Regions from separate parts of the Paenibacillus sp. IHB B 3415 genome, predicted to be linked through region 1. Evidence: a T-box and tRNA genes for the amino acid it is inferred to sense, from the RefSeq annotation. Region 1 holds a T-box; the other holds one or more tRNA genes.
The links. The T-box of region 1 lies ahead of QW71_RS16545 (valine--tRNA ligase). A T-box ahead of a tRNA ligase gene usually reads a tRNA of that ligase, here a tRNA-Val.
Positions count from the first base shown of each region.

Region 2: it has a tRNA-Val gene. The T-box ahead of QW71_RS16545 (valine--tRNA ligase) is inferred to sense a tRNA for this amino acid. The anticodon was not compared.

Region 1 covers NZ_JUEI01000033.1:32,336-36,673, reverse strand. Annotated here, with positions in the region: gene QW71_RS16555 (LysM peptidoglycan-binding domain-containing protein) at 1-276, shown strand, start outside; gene QW71_RS38055 (stalk domain-containing protein) at 503-1,153, shown strand; T-box leader at 1,317-1,602, shown strand; gene QW71_RS16545 (valine--tRNA ligase) at 1,873-4,338, shown strand, end outside.
Region 2 covers NZ_JUEI01000022.1:27,648-31,985, reverse strand. Annotated here, with positions in the region: gene QW71_RS11980 (helix-turn-helix transcriptional regulator) at 1-554, opposite strand, end outside; gene QW71_RS40910 (creatininase family protein) at 817-1,299, opposite strand; gene QW71_RS41815 (hypothetical protein) at 1,296-1,421, opposite strand; gene QW71_RS40905 (hypothetical protein) at 1,409-1,573, opposite strand; gene QW71_RS11970 (NUDIX hydrolase) at 1,600-2,082, opposite strand; gene QW71_RS11965 (NUDIX domain-containing protein) at 2,124-2,591, opposite strand; tRNA gene QW71_RS11960 (tRNA-Val) at 2,956-3,027, shown strand; gene QW71_RS11955 (hypothetical protein) at 3,495-3,941, opposite strand; gene QW71_RS11950 (hypothetical protein) at 4,148-4,330, shown strand.

The sequences.
Region 1 (4,338 bases):
GCGCGCAAGGAGCAGGAGATTCTCCATTCCGAGGAGGTAGCCTCCAAAGCGGCGGTTATTCCTGAGGCAGGGAATGATACCGAATGGAAAAGCCGGTTCATCGGCGGCCTTGGCGGTACAGAGCTGTTCCGCAAAGTGCGGCTCTGCATCGTTCAGCGGGAAGAAACGCTGGATACGATTGCCGAGAAATATCAGCTCAGTACCAGAGAGCTGTCCATGTACAACCGGCTCTCCGGACAGAATGTAGAGGAAGGCCAGGTTTTGTATATTCCCTAGGATGGATCGGGGAATTCGAGCAGGAAGTTGCGGGGGGCTGTCCCACAAGCCATGACATGGCTGCTTGGGGCAGCCTTATTTTTTTTACATAGGGTATGTTTGGCCCGGTCTGTTGCGGGTTCATATTCGCTTAGGCAGGGTTAATGGTCACTACCGGCTTATGTACTTGGCAGATTCAACCAGCTGTGCGTCGGTATACACTACTTCTTGGGAGGATGGGATATTTATGAAGAAAAAAGTGACGGCAGCCGCGATCGCATTGGGCGTGGCGCTGACCGCTTCGGCCGGCGTTTATGCCGCGGGCAACCTGCAGGAGATTCGGGCATCACTGAATTACAAGCTCGGGATCATCGTGAACGGTCAGGTCTATACGATGAAAGACGGCAACGGTAAAACGCTTGCCCCGATCACGTATAATGGTACGACGTATCTGCCTGTACGCTCAATCAGTGAAGCACTGAACACCTCTGTCACTTATGATGCCGCAAACAGCCGGGTCGTCATCGGCGGCTCCGCTTCTCCTGGCACGTCCTCTCCGGAACCGGCCGCGGTACCGGTACAGCGGCCGAAGAGCCTGCCGTCTGACTTCCCGCTTCCGTCCGATGCCAAAGTATTCAATCTGATCGAAGGCTCGGCGACCGGCACGCCGGCCGCGACGTTCAGCTATCTGACGAAGCAGGACCTGGAGACGCTTGGCAATACGTACAAAGAGTATTTTGTGCGCAAAGGCGCCAACGCCAAATCCGAGGAGATCTCCGCGGCAGCCTTCTCGATTATCGATGCCGGAAGCACATTCTCCGTTACGCTGGATGCCTACGTGGGAACTGGCAGCTATGAAGGCTACAATATCGTCAATGTGATCTGGAGCGGGAAGTAAGCGGTAGATGGGCGGCTCTCTGTGTATTTATCTCTGTTAGCCCTGCGTGTACAACTCCATTAGACAGTTTTTTGAACCGGGCGGTATAAACTCTGACCTTTGTGTGTATGCTGGTTGACTAGGAATAGGACTGAATGTATTATTGACATAAGTAATAACTAGCATAAAGACTGGGAACGGGAAGAGTAGGCGGTCAGCCCTTCAGAGAGCGGAATTGTAGTTGCTGTGAATTTCCGCAGGATGCAGCCCCCGAAGTCGCCCCGGAGTCGCCCTTCTGAGCTTGCCTCCATGTTTATGGAGACCAGGTTAGGATGTGGCCGGACGCAGCCGTTATCTGCATGAGTGTCGCGCTAAGCTTCCGGACCTGTAAGGGGTCCGAGGCAGGGGTTTATTTTTTGTTAGCGCGAAACAAAGGTGGTACCGCGAAAGAATGGCCTTTCGTCCTTTGAGACGAAGGGTCTTTTTGTATTTAAATATAAGGATATATATGTTTCACTCTATCAATCATCCTTATATTTCTCGCTGAAACGGTACCGTCCTTAGAATTGGACGGCAAAGCCGTTTCCACTTGTCAGATCGTTACAGAATACAAAAAGCTTCTCATCATTTTCTCTAATGGAGGGTTCACAATGGCTGATAACAACAATACAGCAGCAGAGCTGACGAATCAGCTGGAAGCGGCAGAAGACACCGCTACTGCGAATCACAAGCAAAGCGATATGCCGACTACCTATGATCCGGGGTCGGCGGAGAAGAAATGGTATACTTACTGGATGGAGAACGGCTTCTTCGAAGCAGGCAAACGTCCGGATGCGCAGCCTTACAGCATTGTTATTCCCCCGCCGAATGTAACAGGAATGCTGCATATCGGTCACGCGCTGGATTTCACACTGCAGGATGTTCTAATCCGTACCAAACGGATGCAGGGCTATGATACGCTGTGGCTGCCGGGAACGGACCATGCGGGTATCGCCACGCAGACCAAGGTGGAGCAGAAGCTGCGCGAGCAGGGCATCTCCCGCCATGATCTGGGACGCGAGAAGTTCCTGGAGCAGGTATGGGCCTGGAAGGAGCAATATGCGGAGACGATTCACGGGCAGTGGGCCAAGATGGGCTTGTCGCTGGACTACTCGCGCGAACGGTTCACCCTGGATGAAGGAATGTCCAGCGGTGTCCGCCAGGTATTCATTCAGCTGTACCGGAAAGGCCTGATCTACCGCGGCAAACGCATTATCAACTGGGATCCGGCTGCACGCACGGCTCTGTCGGACATCGAAGTTGAATATAAAGAGGTAAATGGCCATCTGTACCATCTTCGCTACCCGCTTAAGGACGGCAGCGGTTACCTTACTGTAGCTACAACCCGGCCGGAAACGATGCTGGGCGATACTGCGGTTGCCGTGCATCCGGAAGATGACCGTTACAAGGATCTTATCGGTAAAACCCTGATCCTGCCGATTATCGGCCGGGAAATTCCGGTTATCGCTGATGATTATGTAGATAAGGAATTCGGCAGCGGCGCGGTGAAGATTACCCCGGCACATGATCCGAACGACTTTGAGATGGGCGTGCGTCATAATCTTCCGCAGATTAATGTGATGGATGAAGGCGGAATTATGAATGCGGAAGCAGGCAAATACCAGGGACTGGACCGCAGCGACTGCCGCAAGGCGATCATTGCTGACCTGAAAGAGCAGGGCGTACTTGTATCCATTGAGGACCACGTACATCAGGTTGGACACAGCGAGCGTTCGGGAGCCGTAGTTGAGCCTTACCTGTCCACCCAGTGGTTCGTGAAGATGCAGCCGCTGGCAGAAGCGGCCATCGCAGCGCAGAAGGATGGAACCGGCGTTAACTTCGTGCCGGAGCGTTTTGAGAAGACTTACCTGAACTGGATCGAGAACGTACGTGACTGGTGTATTTCCCGCCAATTGTGGTGGGGCCACCGTATCCCGGCCTGGTACTCCGAATCTACCGGTGAGATCGTTGTTGCGAATGATGAAGAAGAAGCGCGCAGAATCAGCGGTCTGACGGACCTGAAGCAGGATGAGGATGTTCTGGATACCTGGTTCAGCTCGAACCTCTGGCCGTTCGCCACGCTGGGCTGGCCTGATGAGAACAGCAGCGACTATCAGCGTTATTATCCGAACAATGTGCTGGTTACCGGCTACGATATTATCTACTTCTGGGTAGCCCGCATGATCTTCTCGGCGCTGGAATTCACCGGTGAGAAGCCATTCTCCGATGTGCTGATGCACGGCCTGGTCCGCGATGCGGAAGGACGCAAAATGTCCAAATCGCTCGGCAACGGGATCGACCCGCTGGATGTTATTGAGCAGTATGGTGCAGACGCCATGCGCTACATGATTTCTACAGGCAGCACGGCCGGTCAGGATCTGCGGTTCCGGATGGAAAAGGTAGAGCAGGCACGCAATTTTGCCAACAAGATCTGGAATGCCTCTCGGTTTGCACTGATGAATCTCGAAGGTGTTTCTTTTGAAGATATTGACATTACAGGTGAGCTCAGCACGGCGGACCACTGGATTCTGCACCGCCTGAACGAAACTTCCCGGGATATTACGCGTCTAATTGACTCGTACGAGTTCGGTGAGACCGGCCGGCTGCTGTACAACTTCATCTGGGATGATCTGTGCGACTGGTATATCGAATTCGCCAAGCTCTCGCTGTACGGAGCGGACGCGGCTGCCAAGGCCAAGACACAATCAGTTCTGGCCTATGTACTGGACCGCACGCTGCGCCTGATTCATCCGTTCATGCCGTTCATTACGGAAGAGATCTGGCAGCATCTGCCGCATCAGGGAGACACAATCACGCTGGCCGAATGGCCGAAGTATGAACCTGCGCTTGAGAATCCGCAGGCAGTGGCAGAGATGAATCTCCTGATGGATGTTATCCGTGCCGTTCGTAATATCCGTGCGGAAGTGAACGTGCCGATGAGCAAGAAGGTAGAACTGATTATCAAAGCCGGGGGTCAAGAAACCCTGGACATTATTTCCCGCAACGACAATTACATCGGGCGCTTCTGCAACACCTCTTCCTTCGAAGCAGGCCTTGCGCCGCAGACACCGGATAAAGTGATGTCCGCTGTGGTTACAGGAGCCGAGCTGCTTCTGCCGTTGTCAGGACTGATCGACATTGAACAGGAAATTGCCCGTCTGGAAAAA
Region 2 (4,338 bases), on a different contig from region 1:
ACTGAATAGAGCGCGAACTCCTCCCAATTCAGCATCCGGCGGCGCAGCCCCTGATCGAGAAACAACAGACGGAGCATAATGCGCTCGGAAGCGGGCAGCTTCCCGAAATTGCTAAGGACTTCACCCGCCTTATCATTCCAGGCCAGAACCTCGGACCGCTCATTCGTAATAAAAGACGGATAAGACAGCTGGCTGATTATATCCCGCCACTGCGGATTCAGCTCGGGACTCACCGTATTAATAGAAGGAACTGTATCCGGGATGCCTGGATTCCACAGCTCGAACAGATGCGTCCGCTCATCAGGGGTCAAGCGCAGGGCCTGGCTGAGACTCTCCATAATCTCTCTGGAAGCGGTAACTTCTCTGCCTTGCTCCAGCCACGTATAATAGGTGCTGCTGACACCCGCCAGAATCGCCACTTCCTCCCGCCGTAGTCCGGGTGTTCTGCGCTGGCTGTTCGTTTCCTTAAGCCCTGCAGCTTCAGGCTGCAGCCGGTCCCGGCGTGATTTCAGATACTCTCCAAGCCGCTTGAACTTCGAATTCTCATCGCTCATAAACTAACCTCTTCTCACAGCAATTGGTGTCCCTATTCTACCTTATTCTCTGGCGTTCACAAACTTACACGGAACTCGGACCTGAGAAGCTATAACATAATCTCTCGCATAAAAAACTGCAGAGCCACTTTCGCATTCGTACCGCCAGCTATAGCAATAGCCCCATTGGCTTCTCCAAGCCGCTGGTGCGGTAACATGGACGAGGCTTATGGGGCTAAACTATTTCGCTTGTCTTTCTTTCAGCTGCTCACCTACGGTTCCATTACAGCCTGGAAGCTTCAGCCTGACTAATCTCAACAGAATGTGCAGCAATCTTCTGCAGCTCGGCTGCGATAGCCTCCAAAGAGCCCTTCCACAGCTTGCGTCCTAATTCTTCGCTGGCATGAGTCGGATCACCAATGACACCCGTTGCCGAGTACTTGGTGAAGTCGAGTCCGGGATCGTCCCAGTCCGGTTCACTGCTGCCGGGATTCTCAATCAGCTCCTCACGGATGCACTCGGGATGTTTGTAGAGTCCCAGTGATGTGGTGAAGCTGTCGGCATGACCACCCGGAATATGCGGATCGGCATGTGTACACCAGACCTCATGGAACGGATGATGCGGAATATGAACCATGGCTTTTCCTGCATACTCCTGATTAAATTTCACAGCCACCTGGTTCAGCATATGTCTGCCGCAGCCGCGCATAATCACGAGTTGCCTGAAGCCCTGGCCGGCCAGTGAAACCAGAACCGCATAGATCAATCCTCATACACCTTCTGCGGGATGTCGATGTAGCCATAGCCGTAATTACGGTGCTCGGGAGTTGGACCAAATGGAATCGTCGGAATTACCAGCGACTTCACACCGTAGCTCAAATTTGCCATAGTTGCTGCTTCAATAGACAGCTCGGTAGCCAGCCAGATATCAAAATCCGCCCCTGCTGCTCCGTGCAGCCGGTTGGAATAATAGCCATATAGCCTTCGGCTGCTTTTTGCTTGATCTCCAGAAAAGTTAATTTCCCATATTCTACGTTCATCTATAATCTCCTTATATGATACTGCATTATATCTTCCTGCTCAGACTTACTGTAAATTCGGGCTCGGTCTGGTAGGCCATATAAGCGACTGTACCGTCAAATGCCAGATAAGCTTCATAACGGGTGCGGATAGCGGGGCTGGTAATCATCTCAAGCACTTTATCCCGGTTGACCCAACAGCTCTCCGATGTTTCATCCGATGTTGCTAATGCCCCGCCGATTGGCCGGCACACATAGTCCAGCATCACTTTGGTCGGAACATCGGTTACACCGTCATGCCCTTTGTACATCCCCGTATTGGAATACACGCCGATCAGCCGGTCAACAACAGTGAGGATGCCACTTTCCTCCTGTATTTCACGGGTTAGCGCATCCATCAGATTCTCACCTGCCTCCACCTGCCCGCCGGGGAACTTCCAGCCGCCCTTAAACGTTTTTACCAGTAAAATTTCTCCCAGTTCATTCTTTACAATCCCGCCCACCGCAACAATATGAGTAGGCATAAACATGGCAATCACTCCGTTCAATGGTATGATTATTGCGCACCAAATTACACTTGCTCAATAGATCTGCTTTCATTGGCATTTCCGCTCAGCTGCTTGATATATTCAGTTACTATCGCGATTAGCGTGGGATATATCCCCGGATACGTAACCGTTTCCGGTATTTCTCTGAATCTGCAAATCTCCTCCATTTCATATGGGGGCAAGGGGCCGAACTTATCTACAGCTGCAAAGTACAGCATCCCGTAGCTCGCGGGGACTTCTTCTCTGCTAACCGAATATACGCATATAGGGTATAACTTGTACGCCTCTGCGCCCGTTTCCTCATACAGCTCCCTCGCGGCAGCTTCATCAGGACTCTCTCCTGCTTCAATATGTCCCCCGGCAAATTCCCATGTGGACCGCTCGCGGTGCCGCACCAGAACCCAGTCCTCACCCTGCTTCATGACAATCACAACATATTTCAGACCCGCCCCGGACTCAGGCCATTCGGATTCATGCAAAGTTACGATCATTAGAAGAACTCCTTCGGCTTCATTATGTATAATGGAATGATTGAGAGATATTCCCAGACAACCGCCATCATTATATTATAAAATCTTTACCGTGTCGCTCAACTTTTTCGCTGCAAAAAAAGCCCCGCTCACATTCAGCGGGACCTGCAACCTAACTTATTATCTGCCACCAGTAAAGGGATTAATCTCACCTGTCAAATCACGGCCGGTCTTCTTCTCTTCCGCCGAGATCCGCTTCCCCAGAGCAGCATAGCACTACCTCCTATTTATTTCCAATAAATAACATATGTCATCCAGCCTATTTCTTCGTTATAAAAAATTCTTGCCATTCCCTCACATCGTATGGTATTATAAATTTCGTTGCAGGACGGTAGCTCAGCGGGAGAGCACTATCTTGACAGGGTAGGGGTCATGGGTTCGAACCCCATCCGTCCTATACTGCACTACCTGACAAAACCCTTATTTTATAAGGGTTTTGTCTTTTTTAGATTATAGCATCCCTTCAACTTTCTTGAGATGGGGGCGGATTGGGGACGAGATTTTTTTGCCACCAAAAAAACGGCTACCCTATTTACAACTTGGGCAGCCGTTTCGTTTATTTAGATATTTCAAGTTCGTATATCTTATCCGGGGTAATTACTTTTACTTTCGCTGGAAGCGTAATATTCATGAAAAAGAGCGTACTTCTTTACTTTATGTTTTAAGTATTTTTTTGTTATTGGTTTATCGTATGTTATGGTATACGTTTTAATCTTCTGATTGCGAGCGAAGGTCCAGATGATAACCGGCCAAATGTGGTTTGCTTGATTCAAGTCTTTACAGAGTTTATAGTATAACCCAAAAACAAGCCCGCCGACCAGTTAAGGTTGACGGGATTTTGAGGATAGTATAGAGTCCTATATACTATATTCCAAATAGCAATGACTCATTTAACCCATGAGATCTTCCTGAAATTAACGAATCCTCTTGGTCTACAAAATAAAACTGTTGAATGTCTAGTTCATATTTGATTTCATTAAGGACACTCTTTAAACCAGGAACCCACAACAAGGTATCTTGACGTATGTAATTCAAAATTAATTCGTAGCTATGCTCAAACTTTTGAATATTTGGGCTATTATCCTTTTTCAGTACTGTGCGTACCTTTTCTGCTAATTCCATGTAATCAGCATCAATATGCTCTTGTCTACTAATAGCTACTGGTTTTAATTTTGACCATGCGTAGGCTCCGCCAGCTACCACTTCTTCGGACCCTTCTACATATTCAATGCTTGAATCATCATTAATAAAATCATTAATCCGTTCCTCTAAATCTTTGAAAGCTTGAACGAGCGTTATTATTTTTTTCATAAAGAAACCTCCTAACAAATAGCCTGTTTAATTTCTCATTTAGCTATTATAGTCTTTTACTTTTGCAATCCAGTATATCGCATTTTGAAACACAAATTCAATTAAGAAAAATTTACTAAATTCACATCATTATCACTGACTATCGGTTTGAAAAATAGCACAGGTAGGTATTGTATAAGTAAGACTTATGAAGGAGTTGCCTATGTATGAAACCAATCGAGATTCACTCTATTTTAGAAACGGCTAACCCTTTACTTTTTCATCTAATAAGTGGTGAAAATTACTCCGGTACATTTATTAAAGACGAGCAAACTGGATACATACAATTAATTGGAACTAGCATATCATTTCCTATCTGGGCGATTAAACGTATACAGAAAACCCCATAAAATAAACC